One region of the Romboutsia sp. LXY-2 genome, then DNA from elsewhere that is predicted to be linked to it. Evidence: riboswitches for the same ligand, from Rfam matches in the RefSeq annotation. Region 1 holds a riboswitch; each other region holds the start of a gene.

Region 1 (3,221 bases):
TTGTATATATAGATTGGCATTTGGAGTTAGCTATAGTATATTAATTCCAATTATTCCTTTATATTTAAAAGATTTAGGACTAACTACTGTTATAATAGGAACAGTTTTGTCCTTTTATGGAATTAGTAAAACTCTAGCTCAGATACCATTTGGAGTTATTAGTGATAAAATAGGCGATAAATTAAATTTGAATTTGGCACTTATACTTATGAGCATTGTTATATTTTTATATACTTTGACCAAGAATCCTAATTATGCAAGCATACTGTATATAATTCAAGGTGGAGTACTCGGAATGGCTGCTCCAGCCACTTATTCAATACTTTCAAGATCTGTAGATGAAAAAAGAAGAGGCGAAAGTACGGGACTTGCATCGGCAGTATTTACTTTAGGTGGTGGGATAGGTTCTTTTATAGGTGGGTACTTGGTGGCAATTTTAGGAAATTACAGACTAGCATTTTATATATCATCTCTTGGAACATTATTAACTCTTATATATGTTATGTTAAAGTTAAAAAGTGCTCATAGTAATAAACTTGGAAAAGCTAAAGAAAAAAATTCTTTAAAAGATGTTTTTATAGAAATTAAAAAATATAAGCTGGCTTATAAAATAATAGTATTAGGTAGTATTGCTTTTTTAGGTGATTACATTTATGGATGTGTAGTAGCATTAATTCATTTTTATTCCACTGATGTTTTAAATTCAACTATTGCTTATTCTTCAGCTATTATATCGATTTATTTGGTTGTATTTGGAGTAGGAGCACCTATTGCAGGTTGGATAAGTGATAAAATAGGAAATAGAAAGCAGTTATTTTTATCTTTTGTTGTCATGAATCTTATTTTATTAGCACTAAGCTTTATAAGAGATGTTCCTTTATTTACAGCTGTTATTATAATATACTTCTTAGGTGCAACTTTCCTTAATGCATCACTACAAAGTGTTTTATCAGAGTTTGGAAGTAATAAAAAAGTTAAGGGAATTATATTTGGGTTTGTTGGAGCTAGTGAATCTTTGGGATTTGCTGTTGGGCCATTTGTTTCAGCTTATATTTATAATATAAATAAATCGTGGTTATTTTTAGGGCTTTTGGGAGTATCACTAATTGTATCAGCTATTTACTTGTCATTATATAAAAGAGCTAGAATATAGTTATATACTAATTTTTAATAGATTTGTAAATGGAAATGTATAGACAAATAATAATAATGTATAAAAAAATATAAAAATGTATAAACATTTGGAGGGAAAGTACGTATAATTATCCTAAGAATAAAATTCAATAGGCAAAATTAGAGAAATCTAATGACGCAAAGCTATAGGGGCTAAGGTTATAAACTATGCCAGCCAGTTGCCAAAGGGTAAATATACTTTTTGTTATCCATCTAACATATTTTATTACTAATATGTCTACTTGATGTTTAGAAAAGCTACTTCTTTGGAGTAGCTTTTTATTTTAAACAAAAGTGGTTTACCTAAATGGTATAAAAACATTTAGGAGGAAAAATATGCACATCAAAAAAACTAAGAAAGACAAAAAAGGCTGTTGCAATAGCAATAGTAGGTAGTATGCTAATAAGTGCAGGAGCGCCATTTATTGGGGTAGTAAGCGCAAATGCAATGGAGGTAAATGCCAAAAATGCACAAAGTCAAAAGCGTAATGTAATGTATTACGGTGATTGGTCTATTTGGGGAGGTCAAGGAAACTTCTATCCAAAAGATATACCAGCAGATCAATTAACGCATTTAAATTTTGCATTTATGGACTTTGATTCTAATGGAAATTTAGTATTTACTGACAAGGATGCAGCAGTAGGAGCGCCAGTTGGACAAGATGGAGTACAATGGGGAGCGCCAAATGCAGGTATTTTAATAGCACTTCAACAATTAAGATCAGAAAATCCAAACTTAAAATTAGGAATATCCCTAGGTGGATGGTCAAAATCTGCTGATTTCCCAACTATTGCAAAGGACCCTGTTAAGAGAGCAAACTTCATTCAAAATGTTGTACAGTTTGTAGAATACACTAATATGGATTTTGTAGATATAGACTGGGAATTTGCTGGTGAAGTAAGGCAACCAGATAAGGTAGATAATAAAAATGATGAAGGTAACCCTTATGCAAGTAAAGAGGATAAAGAAAATTATATTAAATTACTAGAAGAATTCAGAGTAGCTTTAGATAAAAAAGGTGCAGAATTAGGGAAGAAATATGAGTTAACTGTTGCACTTCCAGCACCTAAGAAGAAAGTAGATACAGGAATAGATGTAGATAGATTATTTAATATTGTAGATTTTGCAAACATAATGACTTATGACATGAGAGGTGCTTGGGATGAGTACAGTGGACATCAGACAGGATTATACCCAAATCCAAATGAACCATTAAAAGGAAATAATCTATCAATTGATGAAAGTGTTGATTATTTAATAGAAAATGGTGCAGAATCTGAAAAAATAGTAATGGGAGCAGCTTATTACACTAGAGGTTGGGACAAAGTTTCTAAAGGAACTGATTCTACTTTACCAGGATTATTTGGAGAAGCTTCTGTAACAACAAAAGATGCAGATCAAACACCATCAAGAGGTGCAATAAATGAAGCACCGTTAACATCAGGAGATGGAGGACGTATGTCAGGGGTATGGTCATATAGAAGTATAGATAAGTTAAAAGCAAGTTATCCAGGACTAAAAGAATACTGGGATGACACAGCAAAAGCACCATATCTTTACGATGAAAGTACTGGGAAGTTCTTTACATATGATAATGTAAGGTCTATAGAAGAAAAGGCTAATTATGTGCATGAAAATAATTTAGGTGGGATGATTGGATGGATGCAATCACAAGATGCACCAACTACATCAACTAAAAGAGATGAACTAACAAAAGCGACTAAGGAAGGACTATTTGGAGCTTCTGATTTACCAATTCATAACATTGTTTATTCAGAATTAGAAGTAGATGCAACTATAAATACATATGAAGTAGAGTGGGGAGTAGAAAGAAAAGGCTATGAAATAACTATAAAAAACAATGAAAACCCTCAAGAAACTAATACAGTATTAAAAGAAGTAGAAAGAGGTGCTGAAACAATAAAGTCACCTAAATTATACATAAAAACAGATAAGCCTCTAAACAGAGGAGATCATATGGCGGGTACTGTAACATATGAAGATGGATATACTGTTGTAGATTTAAAGTCTGTGTGGGAAGGTAAAA
Region 2 (3,221 bases), on a different contig from region 1:
TTTTAACTTGTGTAGTCTTATTTAGACAGTTTATTAAAAGTGTTCAAAATACAGTAAATGAAGAAAAAAGGCTACAACATATGGAAACTGAACTTGTACAAGCAAAGATTAGTATTATGTTTAGTCAGATTCAGCCTCACTTTTTATATAACACCTTAAACACTATTTGTTATCTTTGTGAAACAAGTCCAAAGGTAGCATCTTCTATTACTGAAAAGTTTGCTAAATATTTAAGAGGAAATCTTGATTCTATAACTAGAAAGAACACCATAACCTTTGTTCAAGAGTTAGAACATTTAAAGTGTTATCTTGCCATAGAAGAAATAAGATTTCCAGATATAAAAGTGGTTTATGATATAAATACAACAGAGTTTTTCTTACCAGCTTTAACAGTACAGCCTTTAGTAGAAAATGCAATAAAGCATGGATTAATGGATTCTGAAGAAGGTGGAGAAGTATTAATTAAAACCTATGAAGATGAATATAATTGGTATGTAAAAATTACTGACAATGGAATTGGATTTGATACTGCAAAAGAAAAAGAAGATGACAGAAGTCATATAGGAATAAAAAACACTAAGGAAAGATTAAAATCTATGTGTAGTGGTGAATTAATAATAGAAAGTAAAATAGGAGAAGGTACAGTTGCTAAAGTAATAATACCAAAAAAGGTGGGAGATATATGAGAATATTATTAGTAGATGATGAACAAATAGCTCTTCAACGTACTGAATTTATGATAAAGGATTTATATGAAAATGTAGAAATAATAAAATTTAGATTTCCAGGTAAAGCTTTAGAATATTTATCTAATGATGAAGGTAAAATTGATATTGCTATTTTAGATATAAATATGAAAAAAATGAGTGGATTAGTTTTGGCAAAAAATATTAAGGAAATAGATAAGGATATACCTATAATATTTTTAACTGGTTATAGTGAATATGCTCTTGATGCTTTTAAGGTACATGCCTCAGGTTATATTATGAAGCCAGCATCCAGGGAAGAATTAAAATTAGAAATAGATCATATTAAAGATATAAAATCTCCAAGCCAAAATAAAAAAAGAGTAAGAGTTCAAACCTTTGGAAACTTTGAAGTATTTGTAGACAATAAGCCTTTAAAGTTTTCAAGAAATAGAACCAAAGAACTTTTTGCTTATTTAGTTAATAAGCGTGGAGCAAATGTAACTCTTAGAGAGATTATGGCAGTATTATGGGAAGACAGTCCAGAGACTACATCTATACAAAGTAATTTAAGAAATCTAGTGTCAGACCTTATAAGTTCATTTAAATCTGCTGGCATAGATGATATTATAATAAAAAGTAGAGGCGAATTAGCTCTAAATATAGAAATTATAGACTGTGATTATTATAAGTTTATAAATGGAGATATTCAAGCGATAAATTCCTACTGTGGAGAGTATATGACACAATATAGCTGGTCAGAATTTACTGTAGAATATTTAAATAAACAAATATATAGATTTTAAATTGGTTTAGATATTACTTATTCCAATGATTTGATATAAAAAGAAGTACATAAATTAATACGAAAATAAAAAAACTTAAATTTTTTATAATTTAAGTTATTTGTTGCACTTCTGTTGCAGTTATATTGCTAAAATCTAAGTATCTTCCATAAACCTAATGTAATACATAAACCTAAATTAACAGATATACCCAATGTAATACATGAACCTAAATGTAATAAGAGTCAGTATCGATGAAGTATGCTTCGTATTTGGGCACTAGAAGCATATGGAGATAGTAGTGCAAGCGACTATATTATATAGAGCAATTTGCTATATATAATATAGTCTTTTTTTCTGTAATCATATAAATTTAAATTTAGACTTTCATATCCAAAAAGATTAATAATATATTAGATAAGTTAAAGTAGAAGCGTTGTAAAAAAGCAAATAAAAGTAAAAGCCTTTATAATAACGGTATTAATAATGGTTAACTAAAAATTTAATAAAGAAAGAAGGAATTTTATGAGGCAAAGGAAAGAAGAATGGTTAGGAAATGCTAAAGGAGATTTATTAGCAGGTATTGTAGTGTGTATGGCGCTTATACCAGAGGCAATAGGATTTTCCATAGTAGCAGGAGTTGACCCTATGGTTGGAGTATATGCATCATTTTGTATATCTTTAATTACATCAATATTTGGTGGTAGACCAGGTCTTATTTCTGCAGCTGCAGGAGCTACAGCATTAGTGCTTGCTAGTTTAGTAAGAGATTATGGAATAGAGTATTTGCTTGCAGCAACAATACTTACGGGAATTATACAAGTAATACTTGGATATTTAAAAATAGGCAACCTAATGAAATTTATACCAAAGCCAGTTATGATCGGTTTCGTAAATGCTCTTGGTATATTAATGTTCCAATCTCAGATTGATCATTTTAAAGGGGCACCGATATTATTATTATTAGGAGCAATAGGAATAGTAATTATTTACTTATTACCTAAGTTAACAAAAGCAATACCATCTCCAATAATAGCAATAATAACTATTACAATAATAGTAAGCATATTTAATATAGATGTTAAGACTTTAGGAGACATGGGCGAAATAACTAGTGAATTACCAAAATTTTTAATACCAAATGTTCCATTTAATATGGAAACATTAATGATAATATTGCCATATGCATTATCAGTTTCATTAGTTGGAATCGTTGAGTCACTACTTACATCTCAATTAGTTGATGACTTAACAAATACTCCAAGTGACAAAAATAAAGAGTGTATAGGTCAAGGTCTTGCAAATGTAGTAGCAGGTTTCTTTGGCGGTATAGCAGGATGTGGAATGATAGGACAAACTATTATAAATAATAGCTATGGTGGTAGAGGTAGATTATCTACTCTTACAGCAGGAACGGCTATGTTATTTTCTATAATATTATTAAATAAGTTTGTAGTTCAAATTCCAGTAGTATCTTTAGCTGCAGTTATGGTAGTTGTATCTATAACTACATTTAACTGGGCTTCAATAAAAAGAATTTCAAAAGTTCCAAAATCAGATACAGTAGTAATGCTAGCTACAGTTTTAGTAGTTATATTAACTCACAACTTAGCTTATGGAGTTATTGTTGGAATAATAACAAGTGCAATAGCTTTTGCATCTAAAATATCTGAGATAAGTGTTGATAGACATGAAGTACATGGATATGTTAAATATGAAGTCCAAGGTCAATTATTTTTCGCTTCAACTA
Region 3 (3,221 bases), on a different contig from region 1:
TAAGTTAAACGATTTATAACTTCAGCTTGATCTAATGTTAAAGTGACCTCATTTTTAAATGATTCACTATTAGGTCTTCCTGTTTCCCAATGTGTGTTAACATCTTCATCTATTGCATACTCAATTAAAGAATTTCCATATCTTCCACCGTTATTTTCTATTTTTGATATATTGTTACTTTGGACTCTATACTCTTCATCATAAGTATTTATATATTCACTATAAAATACATCGAATTTTTTTATATTAGCACTTCCTGCTTCTATCTTACCAAATTCCACTAATTCTTTTGCTATATTTATTTTTTCTATATACTCATTCTCTAAAGCATGTCCTTTAACTGCTTCAAATAAGTTGTCAATCGCTTGGACTGTAGAAAACTCTGGATTTACTTCATTCATACTAGAATCTGTAAATAGTCTGTCCATCTTGTCTTTTACTATATCTTCTTTGTATAATCCAAACTCATTAGCTAGTGCCCAGTTTTCATGACCTTCTTTATATACAAATTTAACTCTTCTTAATTCTGTTGGTTTAAACTTTATCTCTAAAGTATCTGATGTTATACTATGGCTTCCCGAACTTATCTTTTCAAATGTATCTCCGCTAGTTGTTTTTGATCCATAAATATCAAAAGACTTAGCAAACCCTCTAGATACTTTATTTAGATAAGTTATTCTATCTATTGTAGTAAGGTCGTCTAAAGTTATGATTACATCATTGGTAAAGCTTGAATTGTTTGTTTTACCAGAATGCCAATTTGTATTAACATCTCCATCTATAGCTCTATCTACTGAGTTACTAGCATATTGACCACCATTTGTAGTTATGCTAGTTATATTTTCTCTTTTTATTTTAAAATCTTCATCGTACTTTGCTAACCTATCATCATTACTTGATAAAAACTTTGATACCTTAGCATCTACATACTCTAAATTTTTACTTTCTAATAATATTCTTGCATTATCTATATCTTCTTTTATATCTTCATAAAGAGGATGAGTCATAGCCTCAGCTTCAAATTTATCTAATTTTTCTAAGGTATTAAATTCTTCATTTATTTGATTTTTTTGTTCATTTGTAAATATGTTGTACATTTTATCTATCATAGAATCTTCACTATAAAACATAAACTCTGATGCAGATGCCCAGTTCTGATTAGCTTCTTTAAATTTAAACTTTACTCTTTTAAAGTCAGTTGGATTAAACTTTATTTCAACTAGGTCTCCAGTTGAACCGCTATATTCTCCACTAGTTGCTAAGGTAAAATCATCTCCTTCATCAGTTAGTGATGTATATACTTCTACTTGTTGTGCAAATCCTTTACCTTTAGCTCCATCTTGTCTTGCTGCATATACTATTCTACTTATATTAGTTATTTCATCTAATGTAATTACTACTTCATTTTTAAAATCTGTATTATTTGGTTTCCCTGTTTCCCAATGTGTACTTAAATTTCCGTCAATAGCTCTATATATTACTGATGATCCATAGTTTCCACCATTGTTAGTTATTGAAGTTATTTTAGAATTGTCAACCTTGAATACCTTATTGTATTCTTCTAAATATTTACTATAAAATAAATCAAATTTACTTATAGTTGCTTTTGTTGACTGTGTTTCTTGAGTTTTTTCCTCTGATACACTCTGAACTATTTCACTGCTTTCTAGTTCTTGTGCTAAAACACCGATTGTGCTTGCTGAAAAGTTTGAGATTATCGCAACCATAGTTATAGCTGCTATTTTTTTCTTATGCATTTTATCTTCCTCCTGAATTAAATTCCCCATCAGAAGTACATTAAAAAAAGCTACTCAAAAGAGTAGCTTTTATACCTAATAAATCTAATACTTTGCACCATAAATATGCATCAGTATTTTAAATTAACTAAGCTTAAAAACAAAAAGTATAATGTACTCTTTGGCAACTGGCTAGCATAGTTATAAACCTTAGCCCCTATAGCTTTGCGTCCCTAAATTTCCCTAGGTTTGCCTATTATATTTTCTAAGCTTAAATTACCATAATTTTGCAATAATTTCAATTATTTTTTCTTTTTCTATAAATTTTTTTAAATTTATTTTATATATTATCTATAAATTTTCCCGTATTTATTATTTTATAATTATAAATATTACTAAGCCTTAGCATCATTATTTTTCTTAGAGTATATCCTAGTCATATATAAGTATATAGGAACTACAAATATCATACCACCTAATCCCCAAACTATCTTCATAGGTGCATCTATACCTGCTTTTATAAGCAATACTATACTTACCGCTACTGCAAATATTGGTATAATAGCTCCTCCAGGTATTTTAAAGTTTACTTCTTTACCTGCATATTTCTTTCTTAATATTAGTACGGCTAAGCAAGTAGGTATATATTGAATAAATCTAGATACAACACTTATTTGAGATAATGTTGTAAATGATCCTGACCATGCTATTAATAAAGTTCCTATAACAGACACAATAACTGCTATATATGGAGATTCGTTTTTATTAGTTTTGCTAAAAGATTTAGGCATTAATCCTTGATCTACTAAAGCTTTAGCTGATCTTGGTGTAAATATAGATGATGCAATATTTATACCTCCAACAGATACTATAGTTCCTATAGTTATTACATAACCACCTATAGGTCCTACCATTTTAGTAGCAGCATCTGCAACAGGAGTAGATGATCCTACTAGTCCATCTCCTAACACACCTATACTTATAGCTAATATAAGTACATATATTACTGATACAACAAACATTACTGTTACTAATGCTTTAGGTACATTTTTCTTAGGATTTTCCATATCTTTCGCTGCAACAGCTAGAGACTCAAATCCTGTAAAAGCATAGAATAAAGATATTGATACTGCTACAAATGCAGATGAAGTACTTTGACCTTCTGGTATTATTACAAAAGGTGTAAAATTAGAACCTTTCATGAAGAATATACCTACAGCTATAAATAACACTATTGGAACTAATTTTCCTATAGTCATTATATTATTTAGGTTCTTAGATTGCTTCATACCCATAAGGTTTATCGCTCCAAGACCTCCAACTAAAATACCAATTATTATATTTTTAGTAAATGGTTCTGCTGCTTGTGGCCATACAGATGACAATGTAACTGCAAAGAAGTTTGCCATAGTCGCCCAAGCAATCATACTAACTATCCATTTCATAAATCCAACTTCAAATCCAACAAACTCTCCAAATGCCTCT

The links. A riboswitch is a leader RNA that binds a small molecule or an ion and turns the genes downstream of it on or off. The one in region 1 is predicted to bind cyclic di-GMP.
Region 2: it holds a riboswitch for cyclic di-GMP, as region 1 does, so the genes downstream of both, ACI48P_RS03945 (SulP family inorganic anion transporter) here and ACI48P_RS10235 (glycosyl hydrolase family 18 protein) in region 1, are expected to answer to the same signal.
Region 3: it holds a riboswitch for cyclic di-GMP, as region 1 does, so the genes downstream of both, ACI48P_RS15105 (NPCBM/NEW2 domain-containing protein) here and ACI48P_RS10235 (glycosyl hydrolase family 18 protein) in region 1, are expected to answer to the same signal.

Annotation. Positions count from the first base shown of each region.
Region 1 covers NZ_JBKFGI010000004.1:408,450-411,670, reverse strand. Annotated here, with positions in the region: gene ACI48P_RS10240 (MFS transporter) at 1-1,153, shown strand, start outside; cyclic di-GMP riboswitch class I at 1,277-1,360, shown strand; gene ACI48P_RS10235 (glycosyl hydrolase family 18 protein) at 1,571-3,221, shown strand, end outside.
Region 2 covers NZ_JBKFGI010000001.1:812,214-815,434, reverse strand. Annotated here, with positions in the region: gene ACI48P_RS03955 (sensor histidine kinase) at 1-686, shown strand, start outside; gene ACI48P_RS03950 (response regulator) at 683-1,492, shown strand; cyclic di-GMP riboswitch class II at 1,710-1,793, shown strand; gene ACI48P_RS03945 (SulP family inorganic anion transporter) at 1,997-3,221, shown strand, end outside.
Region 3 covers NZ_JBKFGI010000008.1:298,861-302,081, reverse strand. Annotated here, with positions in the region: gene ACI48P_RS15105 (NPCBM/NEW2 domain-containing protein) at 1-1,757, opposite strand, end outside; cyclic di-GMP riboswitch class I at 1,917-2,000, opposite strand; gene ACI48P_RS15100 (APC family permease) at 2,132-3,221, opposite strand, start outside.